3 regions of the Gordonia sp. KTR9 genome follow, and region 2 is predicted to be linked to each of the others. Evidence: riboswitches for the same ligand, from Rfam matches in the RefSeq annotation. Region 2 holds a riboswitch; each other region holds the start of a gene.
The links. A riboswitch is a leader RNA that binds a small molecule or an ion and turns the genes downstream of it on or off. The one in region 2 is predicted to bind thiamine pyrophosphate.
Positions count from the first base shown of each region.

Region 1: another riboswitch for thiamine pyrophosphate. It lies ahead of thiC (phosphomethylpyrimidine synthase ThiC); the one in region 2 lies ahead of KTR9_RS20340 (TenA family protein).
Region 3: another riboswitch for thiamine pyrophosphate. It lies ahead of thiO (glycine oxidase ThiO); the one in region 2 lies ahead of KTR9_RS20340 (TenA family protein).

Region 1 is NC_018581.1:553,685-557,960, reverse strand. It holds gene KTR9_RS03305 ((2,3-dihydroxybenzoyl)adenylate synthase) at 1-1,377, shown strand, start outside; gene KTR9_RS03300 (GNAT family N-acetyltransferase) at 1,493-1,840, opposite strand; TPP riboswitch at 2,063-2,152, shown strand; partial or broken gene thiC (phosphomethylpyrimidine synthase ThiC) at 2,160-3,849, shown strand; gene thiD (bifunctional hydroxymethylpyrimidine kinase/phosphomethylpyrimidine kinase) at 3,849-4,276, shown strand, end outside.
Region 2 is NC_018581.1:4,372,899-4,377,174, reverse strand. It holds gene KTR9_RS20355 (ABC transporter ATP-binding protein) at 1-22, opposite strand, end outside; gene KTR9_RS20350 (ABC transporter permease) at 19-798, opposite strand; gene KTR9_RS20345 (ABC transporter substrate-binding protein) at 804-1,832, opposite strand; gene KTR9_RS20340 (TenA family protein) at 1,817-2,527, opposite strand; TPP riboswitch at 2,515-2,610, opposite strand; gene KTR9_RS20335 (LLM class F420-dependent oxidoreductase) at 2,641-3,498, opposite strand; gene KTR9_RS20330 (TetR/AcrR family transcriptional regulator) at 3,579-4,220, opposite strand.
Region 3 is NC_018581.1:4,875,486-4,879,761, reverse strand. It holds gene KTR9_RS22540 (NUDIX hydrolase) at 329-811, shown strand; gene KTR9_RS22535 (hypothetical protein) at 920-1,303, opposite strand; gene thiE (thiamine phosphate synthase) at 1,624-2,349, opposite strand; TPP riboswitch at 2,397-2,507, shown strand; gene thiO (glycine oxidase ThiO) at 2,502-3,563, shown strand; gene thiS (sulfur carrier protein ThiS) at 3,560-3,760, shown strand; gene KTR9_RS22515 (thiazole synthase) at 3,753-4,276, shown strand, end outside.

The DNA of each region.
Region 1 (4,276 bases), 1.6 Mb from region 2:
TCCCTCGACTTCGCCGTGACGCTGTTCGGCCTGCTGCGCGCAGGCGTCGTGCCGGTGATGACACTGCCCGCGCATCGGATCACCGAGATCGCGCACCTCGCGGCGGGCGCGGGGGCGGTCGCCTACATCGGCGAGGACGGTCGTCGTGGATTCGACTTCCGCGACCTCGCGGCCGAACTGCAGTCGCGGGTACCCGAGGTCGCACAGGTCTTCATCTCCGGCGATCCGGGCCGATTCGCGGCGCTCCCCGACGCCGATCCCGCCACCGTCGGGCTGCCGGCCGACCCCGACCCCGGATTGCCGGCCCTGTTCCTGGTGTCGGGGGGTACCACCGGCCTGCCGAAGCTCATCGCGCGCACGCACGACGATTACGACCTCAACGCGCGCCTGTCGGCTGACGTCGCCGGCCTCACCGCCGACGACACCTACCTCGTCGCGCTGCCCGCCGCACACAACTTCCCCTTGTGCTGCCCCGGGATCCTCGGCGTGTTCGGCGTCGGGGGTCATGTCGTCTTCGCCGACAACCCCAGTCCGGACAACACGTTCGACCTCATCGAACGGCACCGAGTCACCGTGACGGCACTCGTTCCCGCCCTGGCGCAACTCTGGTGCGCGGCAACCGAGTGGGAGCCGGCGGATGTCAGTTCGCTACGCCTGCTGCAGGTGGGTGGCGCCAAACTGGCCCAGCCCGATGCGGTCGCCCTCGACGAGGCCCTCGGCGACGTCGTCCAGCAGGTGTTCGGCATGGCCGAAGGGCTGATCTGCTACACCCGTCCCGGCGAACCGCGCGACCTGGTCCATCAGGTGCAGGGTTCCCCGATGTCGGAACTCGACGAGGTGCGGGTGGTCGACGAAGACGGCGCCGACGTCCCCGACGGCGTCGAAGGGGAACTGCTCGTGCGGGGGCCGTACACGATCCGCGGGTACTACCGCGCCGCGGCGCACAACGAGAAGTCGTTCACGCCGGACGGGTTCTATCGGTCCGGCGACAAGGTCACGAGACTGGCGTCGGGCCACGTCGCCGTGACCGGGCGCATCAAGGACACCATCGTGCGCGCCGGCGAGAACGTCGCCGCGGACGACGTCGAGGAGAACCTCCTCGCGCACGACTCGGTCCGGCAGGTCGCTGTGGTCGGACTCCCCGACGACGCGCTCGGTGAGAAGATCTGCGCCGCCGTGGTGCTCTCACACGAGCACCCGCCGGCCCAGCCGCTCGAACTCGCCACGATCCGGACGTTCCTCACCGGCCGCGGACTCGCGTCGTTCAAGCTGCCGGACGTGATCCGCGTCGTGACCACACTCCCGGTCACCGCGGTCGGCAAGATCGACAAAAAGGTACTTCGCGAGACACTGCTCGCCGGCCCGCCCGCTCTCTGAGGAGCGAGGCGCACGACCCCCCGCCCCCTGAGGAGCGCCCGGAGCTTGCGGAGGGCGCGTCACGAAGGGTCCGGCGACGAGCCACGAAGGACGCAGACGGCCCTCCGACGCTCGATCACACCGGGGCGAGCGTCACGATCCCGGGATGGCTGTCGAGGTAGCGCTTGGTGAACGTGCACACCGGCCGCAGGCGGGCGCCCTGCTCGCGGGCATGGTGCACGACGGTGCGGGTGAGCCGGGTGGCGAGGCCGTGTCCGCTGTACTCGTCGTAGAGCACGGTGTGCAGCACGGTGATCGTGGTCTGACCGTCGACCGTCTCGGTCGAATAGCCGAGCACACCGACCAGGTCACCGGCGACCCAGAGTTCGAATCGGTCGCGGTCGGGGTTGTGCACCACCTGCGAGATCTGTTGCAGGATCGACTTCGCCGACTGTGGTGGTCGCTGACGATGCTTACGTAGCACCCGACCCTCCTCACCTCTTGATCGCGGACATCTGATCACCGACGGGCGACTGCCGCGGCTCGACACCGACACCATCTGTGATCAGGGTCACACGCTACCTTACGGAACCGTAACTGCCGACCCCGATGGCGCTGCCGCCGAAGATCGAGACGGTTCACTCCCGCCCCGGGCCTGGCTCCGGGCGAGTCGAGGTATGGTGACGGGCGCACGACAACTACACACCGCGGGGGCTCTCACGATCACCGAGGGCTGAGATGGCGACGGGCGGTCGCCGACCGCTCGAACCTGTCCGGGTAATGCCGGCGTAGGGAGAACCGCCATGGGCACACGTGTATCCGCCACGCGCACCGACAGCGCACCCGCCGACTCCGGGTTCCTGACCCTCGGTCCCATCGAGGGCAGCACCAAGCACTATCTCTCGGTCCACGACCTGCGTGTACCGCAGCGTCGCATCCACCTCACCAACGGCGAGCATCTGGACGTCTACGACACCTCGGGCCCGTACACCGACCGGTCGGCGCGCATCGACGTCGAGCAGGGCCTCGCACCCACCCGCGACAGCTGGCACCGGCCCGAGCCGATCGACGGCGCGAGCACCCAGCTGGCCTGGGCGCGCGCCGGGATCGTCACCGACGAGATGCGGTTCATCGCCGCCCGGGAGGGCGTCGACGCCGAACTGGTCCGTTCCGAGGTGGCGATCGGACGGGCGGTGATCCCGGCGAACCATCGTCATCCCGAGTCCGAGCCGATGATCATCGGGAAGCGCTTCGCGGTGAAAGTCAATGCGAACATCGGCAATTCGGCGGTCCGCAGCTCGATTTCCGACGAGGTCGAGAAGATGGTGTGGGCGACCCGCTGGGGCGCCGACACGATCATGGACCTCTCGACCGGCGCCGACATCCACACCACCCGAGAGTGGATCATTCGCAACTCGCCCGTCCCCGTCGGGACGGTACCCGTCTATCAGGCGCTCGAGAAGGTCAACGGCGATCCCGCCTCGCTCACGTGGGAGCTGTACCGCGACACCGTGATCGAGCAGGCCGAGCAGGGCGTCGACTACATGACGGTCCATGCCGGAGTCCTGCTGCGCCACGTCCCGCTCACCGCTGAGCGGGTGACCGGAATCGTCTCCCGCGGTGGTTCGATCATGGCCGCCTGGTGCCTGGCGCATCACCGGGAGTCGTTCCTGTACACCCACTTCGACGAGCTGTGCGAGATCTTCCGCCGCTACGACATCACGTTCTCGCTCGGCGACGGCCTACGCCCGGGATCGATCGCCGACGCCAACGACGAGGCGCAGTTCGCCGAGCTCCGCACCCTCGGCGAGCTGACCACGATCGCCAAATCCCATGGCGTGCAGGTCATGATCGAGGGACCAGGGCACGTCCCCATGCACAAGATCGCGGAGAACGTACGCCTCGAGGAAGAGCTGTGCGAGGAGGCGCCGTTCTACACTCTGGGGCCCCTCGCCACCGACATCGCACCCGCATACGACCACATCACCTCGGCGATCGGTGCGGCGATGATCGCCCAGGCCGGCACCGCGATGCTCTGCTACGTGACACCGAAAGAGCATCTCCGGCCTCCCGGACCGCGACGACGTCAAGGTCGGCGTGATCACATACAAGATCGCCGCGCACTCCGCCGACCTCGCCAAGGGGCACCCGCGGGCGCAGGAACGCGACGACGCACTCAGCAAGGCGCGCTTCGAATTCCGCTGGAACGACCAGTTCAACCTCGCCCTCGATCCCGACACCGCCCGCGCCTTCCACGACGAGACACTGCCCGCCGAGCCGGCCAAGACGGCCCACTTCTGTTCCATGTGCGGCCCCAAGTTCTGCTCGATGCGGATCTCGGCGGATGTCCGCGCCTACGCCGAGGAGCACGGTCTCGTGACCACCGAGGACATCGACCGCACGATCGCGGAGGGCATGGCGGCGAAGTCGGCGGAGTTCGCCGAGGCCGGGAGCCGCGTGTATCTACCGCTCGAGACCGCAGGGGGCGCCTGATGGGCACAGTCAACGCAGGACGACGCACAGTCGACGAGAATCGACGCACGGTCGACGGAAATCAGCGCACAGTCGACGAGCAGGCCTTCGTCGGGCTCCCGATCGGCCCGCCCGGGTCTGTTCCGACTCGGGTCCTGACCATCGCCGGTTCGGATTCGGGTGGGGGTGCGGGGATTCAGGCCGACATGCGCACCTTCGCCCTGCTCGGGGTGCACGGGTGCGTCGCGGTGACCGCGGTGACGGTTCAGAACTCGCTGGGCGTCACCGGATTCGAGGAGATCACCCCACAGACCGTGGCGGCGCAGATCGACTCCGTGGTCGGTGACATCGGAGTCGCCGCGGCGAAGACCGGGATGCTCGCGTCGGCGCCGATCATCGAGGCCATCGTCGAGCAGTGTGGCCGGAGCGGCATCGGTCGGGACTCATC
Region 2 (4,276 bases):
GCCGGCGGGTCTCGTCGGTCATGACGGCGCCTTCTCGGCTCGCGCCCACGGTGCGACGACCCGTTCGACCGCGAAGGTCAGCAGGTAGAGGGAGACACTGACGAGGGCCGTCACCAGGACCGCGGCGAGCACGAGGTCGGTGCGGAACGAGTTCTTCTGCAGGCTCACGTAGATGCCGAGCCCCTGGGTGGCGCCGACGTACTCGGCGAACACGGCACCGACCACCGCGTAGGTGATGCCGATCCGCAGCGCGGTGAAGAACCGGGGCAGCGCGGAGGGCAGGCGGACGTAGCGAAAGATCTGGCGGCGAGTGGCACCCATGCTCCGCAGGAGTGCGCCGGCCTCGCGGTCGGCGGCCGCGAATCCCTCGATCAGCCCGATCGCCATCGGAAAGAAGGTGACCAGGGCGATGACCAGGACTTTGGGCAGTACGCCGAATCCGAACCAGATGACCATCAGCGGTGCGATCGCGATGATCGGCAACGTCTGCGACGCGACGAACAGGGGTACGAACGCCCGGCGCAGTACGGGGGAGAAGTCGACGATGATCGCCAGCACCCATGCCAGTACCAGCGACACCCCGAATCCGATCAGTGTGACCTGGAGAGTCGCCGCGGCATGCACCCCGATCTCGCTCCGGTGCGCCCACCCCTGCTCCGCGACACGCGACGGTGACGGCAGGAGCTGGGGCCGGATTCCGCTGAGTTCGACGTAGATCTGCCAGACCGCGACGAGGGCCGCCACCGTCACGATCGCGGGTGCCGCCCGCCGGAGACCGGTGCTAGCGGGCGGGGCCACGGCACTCAGCCCAGGTACTCATTGGTGAAGTAGGTCGACCAGTCCGGTTCGGTCGTGAGCGGAGCGCCGTCCGGACCGGTGAGAAGTCCACTGCGGTAGAGGAATCCGGAGTTGCCGGCCCATTGTTCCAGCGTTTGCGTGCCGACCTTGCCCTCGGCATCCTTCATGTACCGGTCGGCGAGCATCCGCTGGCTCTCGATCACCAGCTGTTCGTCGTTGAACGCGCCGGGGTTGGCCTCGATGAGGTCGCGGGCGGCCGCGTCCGGGTCGTCGGCCGCGGCCTGGTAGCCGCGTTGCAGCGCCCGTACGAACTTCGCCGCACGCTCCGGATTCTCCGCCAGCCAGTCCTCGTTGGCGTCGACGACGATCGCGTAGGCCTCCGGGAATCCGAAGTCGGTGTAGTGGAAGTACTTCATCGGGGTTCCGTGATGCTCGGCCTCGATGCCCTCCCAGGCGAGGTAGGAGACGGTGAAGTCCGCCCGCCCCGAGTAGACGGCCTCGTACGCGGAGGTGCCGAGGGTCACCGACGTGAAATCTCCTGTGCCGCCGTCGTTCCGGATCACCTGCTTGAGGGTCTCTTCCTCGCCGGGGTCGCCGAACCCGGCATATGTCCTGCCGTCGAGGTCCTTCGGGCTCGCGATGTCGTCACGACCGGCCCGAACCCCGATACCCGTCGCCCATCGCTGCAGCGGCGCGAGCACGGAGATCGTGTGCGCGCCCGAGGCCCGGGAGAAGGTGGACGAGTTGTGGGTGCTGATCCCGAACTGGGCGTTCCCCGCGTCCACGACGGTGTCGACGGCGGTGTTGTTGTAGGGCAGTATCTCGACGTCCAGCCCGGACTCGGCGAAGAAGCCGCGCTGTTGCGCCACGAACAGTCCCGTGTGGTTGGTGTTCGGGGTCCAGTCGAGCGCGAATCGGATGGTGTCGTCGGAGGCGGAGTCCGACCCGCACGCGGTGGCTGTCGACAACACCGCGATCGCGACGACGAACCCGGCGAGGATGCGGTGCACGCGGCCGATCATGCGGCGGGCCATGCGTAGGGGTGCAACGCGGTGTCCCAGAACATGAGCTCGTACCGGGTGGCGACGGTGAACGCCGCGGTCATCGCGGCCTGCTCGTCCGCGCCGGCGGACGCCGCTGCCGCATCCACCAATTCCCTTGCCCGAGCGGCGGACTCCTGGAACTCCGGGGCGTCGTAGGTGGTCACCCACTGTGCATAGGGATGGTTCGGGTCGGCGGCGAGAACCGCGGCGGCGTTCGCGGCAAGTCCTCGGCCGACATCGGCGTAGATCCAGAAGCAGGGCAGTGCGGCGGCCGCGCCGACCGCGTACGACTCGGTCGCGGCGGTGGCGATCAGATAGGACACGTACCCGAGGCAGGCGGTCGACGGCTCGGGTTCACCCTGCCGCGGCGGCAACTGGCCTCCCTCGAGCAGGTCGCCGTGCAGGGTGACCTCGACGGCGGCCGCGGTTGCCGACGAATTCGCCCAGAACGCCGCGGTCTGCGGATCCGGCGACTTCGACGCCAGGATCGCGAGTGCTCTCGAGTACCCGGCCAGGTACAGGGAATCCTGTTCCAGGTAGGTGCGGAACACCTCGAGGGGCAACGTCCCGTCCCCGAGGCGGCGCAGGAACTCGAGATCGTCGATCGCCGCCCTCAGGTCGGAGGTCTGGTCCCACAGCTGATCGGTGAAGCGGCCGGTATCGGACAAAAGCGTACGCAAAGACATGACATCCCTTCGCCAGCATTACCTGGTCAGGTTCTCGGGTCTCATCTCAGCCCCGCGGTCGCGGAGCACCCCGTGTCAGAACGGAACCAGGCTAGCAGAAGGGAGCAGGGGGCCTAGACGACCGCGGGCTCGATGCCCAGCTTGCCGGCCAGCTTCGCGAGGTATCCGGTCGCGCGCTCGACCGAGTCGTCGGGCAGGCCGTACAGCACTGTCGTGACCCCGATCTCGCGCCATTTCTCGAGCTTCTCGGGGACCGGCCGGAAGTCGAGGACGACGATCTCGGGCTCGCCGTCGCGGCCGGCGTCGGACCAGATCTGCTTGAGCAGGGACACCGATCCCTCGATGTCCTCCTCGCCGGGGGTGGTGATCCACCCATCGGCACTGCGCGCGATCCACTTGAAGTTCTTCTCGTTGCCCGCCGCGCCCACCTGCACCGGGATGTGCGACTGGGTCGACTTGGGCCACGCCCAGCTGGGGCCGAAGTTGACGAACTCGCCGGCGAACTCGGCTTCTTCCTGCGTCCAGAGGGCGGTCATCGCCTCGAGGTATTCCCGGAGCATGGTCCGCCGCCGCTTCGGCGGCACGTCGTGGTCGGCGAGTTCGTCGAGATTCCAGCCGAATCCGACACCGAGAGTGACTCTTCCGTCGGAGATGTGATCGAGCGTCGCGATGGTCTTGGCGAGAGTGATGGGGTCGGACTGCACCGGCAGGGCCACCGCGGTGGCGAGTCGGATGCGTTCGGTCACGGCTGCCGCGGCGGCGAGTGACGTCCAGGGGTCCAGGGTGCGCATGTAGCGCTCGTCGGGAAGGGTCTCGTCGCCGGTGCGGGGGTGTGCGGCGTCGCGTCGCGTCGGAATGTGTCCGTGTTCGGGGACGTAGTACGACGCGAACCCCGCATCCTCGATGAGCGGAGCCAGGACATGGGGCTTGAGCCCCCGGTCACTGGTGAACTGCACGATCCCGAAATCCATGTGGCCCTCCGACGGCGTCGTTCGGTCGTCCGCACGATCCGGACGGTTGACTGGACACCAGTCTAGGTGATCGGCGTCACTCAGGCCAGGGGTGGCCGGTGGGCGCCGGCCGTTCGATCACGCGGATGTGTGGACAGCGCCGGCATGACGAAGAGGTCCAGGTGACGCCGGATCTGCCCGGCGTCGTCGATGTCGAGTGCCTCGCCGGGCGAGGTGCCGAGGCTGATCAGCACGCGCGCAACCCATTCGGACACCTCGCGCAGATCGTGCGCGGGGTGTATCTCGCCCCGGTCGACGGCCTGCTCGACGAAGGGGAGCCAGAACGCCGCGAGGTCGGGGATCAGTTTGACGACGCCGACGCCCGCGCATTCGGCGAACTCGGTCGGCTCCTCGGTGCGGAGCCTCAACAGCAGCGTGCCCGGGTCGTCGTAGGCGCCTCGACCGATACGCACCCCGGCGGTGAGCTGGCCGGCCAGGTCGCCGATGGCGTCGAGCTCGGCACGGGCGTCGCGCCAGAACGATTCGGTCAGGCGGACGATCGTCGCGCCGATCATGGACGGTTTGTCCGGATAGTGCCGATACAGCCACGCGCGGGACACGCCCGCCGACTCCGCGACCTGTTGCATGGTGGTCGCCCGGATGCCCTTGTCCGCGAGCAACTTCTGCGTGGCGTCGAGCAACCGCTCGTGGACCGTCGTGGTCGAGGCTTCGGTCACCGGCATCTCCTGCGTTCGGGGTCGTCGCGCGCCGTGTGTCCGGGTGTCCGCTCGGGGTGGGA
Region 3 (4,276 bases), 500 kb from region 2:
GGATCGTCTCCGGTGCGGTCGTACGGTCACCGGTTCCCCGTTCCGGATTCGCGTGGCCGGGCGATCAACGCCAGGTGTTGTGTCACTTGGGTCATCGTTCACCGGGTCGTGCGTGTTTCACCCTATGTCATCGGGCAGGGTTCGGTCCGGGTTGACCGACGCCGCGTCGCCGACCTCGGTCGTTCGGTTCGCGCTGCGTGAAACCGGCGTCTCCGCACGGTTCTCGACCCGGTGGTCGGCAGCGGTTTGCGATGTTCCTGGCAGGTGGCGCGCGTCTCACTTACGGTGGAGGCACCCGGTCGAGGCGATCGGGATGCGAGGAGGCGTGGTGCGCGGCGACGGCGACGGCTGGGTGATCGATCCCGACGGTTCACGATATTGGGGAATCCACGGCGCGGCAGGCCTGCTGTTGCGGGCGCCGCTGCCGGAGGGATCGACAGGTGTACTCCTCCAGCACCGCGCCGCGTGGTCGCATCAGGGTGGCACCTGGGCGCTGCCCGGCGGCGCCCGCGACTCGCATGAGGGCGCCATCGACACGGCGATCCGCGAGGCCCAGGAGGAAGCCGGGATCACCGGCGACGACCTGCGCGTCGTCGCGGCGGTCGTCACCCACGAATCGCCCGGCGGATGGACCTACACGACCGTCATCGCCGAGACCGACACGCCGGTCCGCACCGTCGCCAACTTCGAGTCCACCGAGCTGCGGTGGGTCGACGAGAAGCGGGTGGACCAGTTGCCGCTGCACCCCGCGTTCGGGCTCGCCTGGCCCACCCTCCGCGAGCGCATCGCGATGCTCGACCCGCAGAGCTGAGCTGGTCCTTCGGCGGGACCCTTCGAGGCTCGTCGACCTCGACGCGCTCCTTCGTCGCTCGCTCGGCCCGGCGGCTAGCGCTCCTCGCACCTCAGGGAGCAGAGGAGGTCACGCCCCGACCCGGCCGCCGTCCAGCAGCCGGTTCGCGCCCGCGACCAGCGCGTGGACGTTCGCCTCGTCGCTGCTCGCGCCCTCGCCGGCGGCCCAGGCGTGGCGGCCGTCGTTCTCGCACAGGAGGAACGTCGTGACCACGCCGTCGACGACCCGCTGATGCAGACGGACGATCTGAACGGGGGCACCGACGTCGTGGAGGATCGACGTCATCGCACCGACCGGGCCGGCGGCGACGGCGCTGCAGGACCTGATGCGGTCGGCGATCGCGAGCGACGCCCGGCACTCGACCAGGTCGCCCGAACACGACGCGACCGACCATGACCCGAGCCGGATCGTGCCGCCGCGGGAGTACTCGTCGGTGAATTCCTGCCAGGTCATCCCGGTGGCCTCCTCGTGCATTCCAGGGGGAAGCGGACGGCCGTACCGCTCGGTGAACAGATCGCCACCGCGACGGTCGTCGTGCTCATGCCACGAACAGGATCGATGAGTCAGATGAAGAGGGTGCATCTCGGTAACCGATTTCGGTCGAAGAATGGGTGACCGACGATAGAGCGCAACCGACCCGCAGCGGGGGGTCGGTCAGATTCAGACCCCGCTGCGGCGGGTTACGAGAATGCTCGTGATGCACAACATGATCGGTCCACCATAGACCCGCGACACCGACCGGGCAAACCTGTTTCGTCCCCGACGACGACTCGCTACAGCATCCCGGCGAGTTCCCGGGCCGCGGCGGTCGGGTCGGCGGCGGCGGTGATGGCGCGCACCACGACGATGCGCCGGGCCCCGAGCGCGGTGACCTCGCCGACGCGGCCGGCGTCGATCCCGCCGATGGCAAACCACGGTTTCGCCGATTGCGTTGCCCCCGAGAGCATTTCCGCAGTGGCGGACACGAGGTCGAGGCCGGCGGCGGCGCGGCCGGGTTTGGTGGGCGTGGTCCAGCACGGGCCGACGCAGAAGTAGTCGACGTCCTCGTCGGAGATCGCGGCGGAAGCCTGCTCGGGGTCGTGGGTCGAGGCGCCGATGACGACGTCGCGGCCGACGATCCGGCGGGCCGCCGACGGCGACAGGTCGCCCTGTCCCACGTGCAGGACGTCGGCGCCGGAGAGGGCCGCGATGTCGGCGCGATCGTTGACCGCCAGCAGCGCACCGTGCGCGTCGGTGATCGCCCGCAGTCGCGCGAGGATCTCGAGCTCCTCCCGCGCCTCCAGGGTCCCGAACTCGCGTTCGCCCGGCGAGTTCTTGTCGCGGAGCTGCACGATGTCGACGCCGCCCGCCAGCGCGGCGCCGACGAAATCGAGGAGGTCGCCGCGCTCGCGTCGGGCGTCGGTGCACAGGTAGAGGCGGGCCGAGGAGAGCCGACGACGACGGTCTGTCGCGTGGCCGGAATCCGCGGACCCTGACCTGGTGTGGTTCGGGGTCGTCACGCCGACCAGGCTAACCGGACACCTGACGCCCCCGCGTAGGGTGGACCGCACGAACACACGGGAGCCCGGACCGGCCGGGCTGAGAGTGCGGACCGATCCGCTGACCGTCGAACCTGATCCGGGTCATTCCGGCGAAGGAAGGTGATTCCAGCGTGAATTCCCCTCGGAAGACTGCTCACCGCACCCTGACGGTGGTGGGCGGCGGCGTCATCGGGCTGACGTGCGCACTGGCCGCGGCCGACGCCGGGTGGCGGGTTCGCGTACTCGACGCCGGAACCGACGAGCGCGCCTCGTGGGTCGCGGGTGGCATGCTCGGCTCGCTCGGCGAGGGACATCCCGGCGAAGAGGCGTCGCTCGCCCTGTCGGTGGAGTCGGTCCGGCTCTGGCCCGCGCTCGTGAAGCGGCTCGACGACCCCGCCGTCGTCACCGCCACCGACTCGCTGTTCGTCGCGGCCTCGGCCACGGACATCGAGTACCTGCGGCACCTCGCCGACTTCGTCTGGGCCGGCCAACCCCGCACCGACTCGGCGTTGCAGCCGGTGACCGGCCGCGACATCCGGGCACTCGAACCGTCGCTGAGTTCTCGTCTGGTCGGTGGCTATCGCGCGATCGGGGAGTGGTCCGTGGACAACCGGCGCCTCCTCGAGGCGTTGCGTGCCGCGGTCACGACGGCCGGCGTGGAGCTCACCACCGCCCGCGTCGGGTCCCTGGCCGATCTCGACGACCCCGGCTCCGACGGGCAGATCCTGCTCGCCGCCGGGCTCGGCACCGCGGCCCTCTGGCCCGGCGCCGACCTGCATCCGGCCAAGGGCGAGATCCTCCGGCTTCGTCGCACCCGCTGGTCCGTGCCCCCGCCCGCCCACGTCGTCCGGGCACGTCTGCACGGTCGGGCCGTCTACCTGGTGCCACGCGAGGACGGTGTCGTCGTCGGCGCCACCCAGTACGAGGCCGAGGGGTTGACCGACCGGGCGCCGCAGGCCGGTGGGGTCGCCGACCTGCTCGCCGACGCGATCGAGGTCCTGCCCGGACTGCGGACGTATGAACTGACCGAAGCGGCCGCGGGTCTGCGGCCGTGCACCGCCGACGGGTTGCCGCTCGTCGCCCGCGTGGACGCACGCACCGTCGTGGCGACCGGGCACGGACGCAATGGGATCGTCCTCGCCCCGGGTACCGCCGAGCGCGTGCTGTCGATCCTGGAAGGAGTCGAGGAATGAGTATCACGGTGAACGGCGAGAGCATGGATGTCGACGCCGACGCCTCGGTGCGCGATGTGGTCGCCGGGCTCGGGTTGCCGGACCGTGGGATCGCGGTCGCGGTGGACGGCGCGGTCGTCCCGCGCGGTCGCTGGGACCGGCACACCATGACCGACGGCGCCGTCGTCGAGATCGTCACGGCGGTGCAGGGTGGCTGACCAGTCGACACCGGACCCGTTGCGGATCGCGGGCCGCGACTTCTCGTCCCGGCTCATCACCGGCACCGGCGGCGCGTCGAATCTCGCGACCCTGGAACGCGCACTGGTCGCCTCGGGCACCGAACTCACCACCGTCGCGGTCCGCCGCGTCGACGCCGCCTCGGGTACCGGGGTCTTCGATCTGCTGCGCCGGCTCGACATCGTCGTGCTGCCCAACACGGCCGGCTGCCACACCACCGCCGAGGCGGTCCTGACCGCACAGCTGGCGCGCGAGGCGTTCGAGACCGACTGGGTCAAGCTCGAGGTGGTCGCCGACGAACGCACCCTGATGCCCGATGCCATCGAACTCGTCGACGCGGCCGCCGCCCTGGTCGGCGACGGGTTCGTCGTGCTGGCCTACACCAACGACGACCCGGTTCTGGCCGCGCGACTCGCCGATCTCGGGGTGGCCGCGGTGATGCCGCTCGGGTCACCCATCGGGACCGGTCTCGGAATCCTCAACCCGCACAACATCGA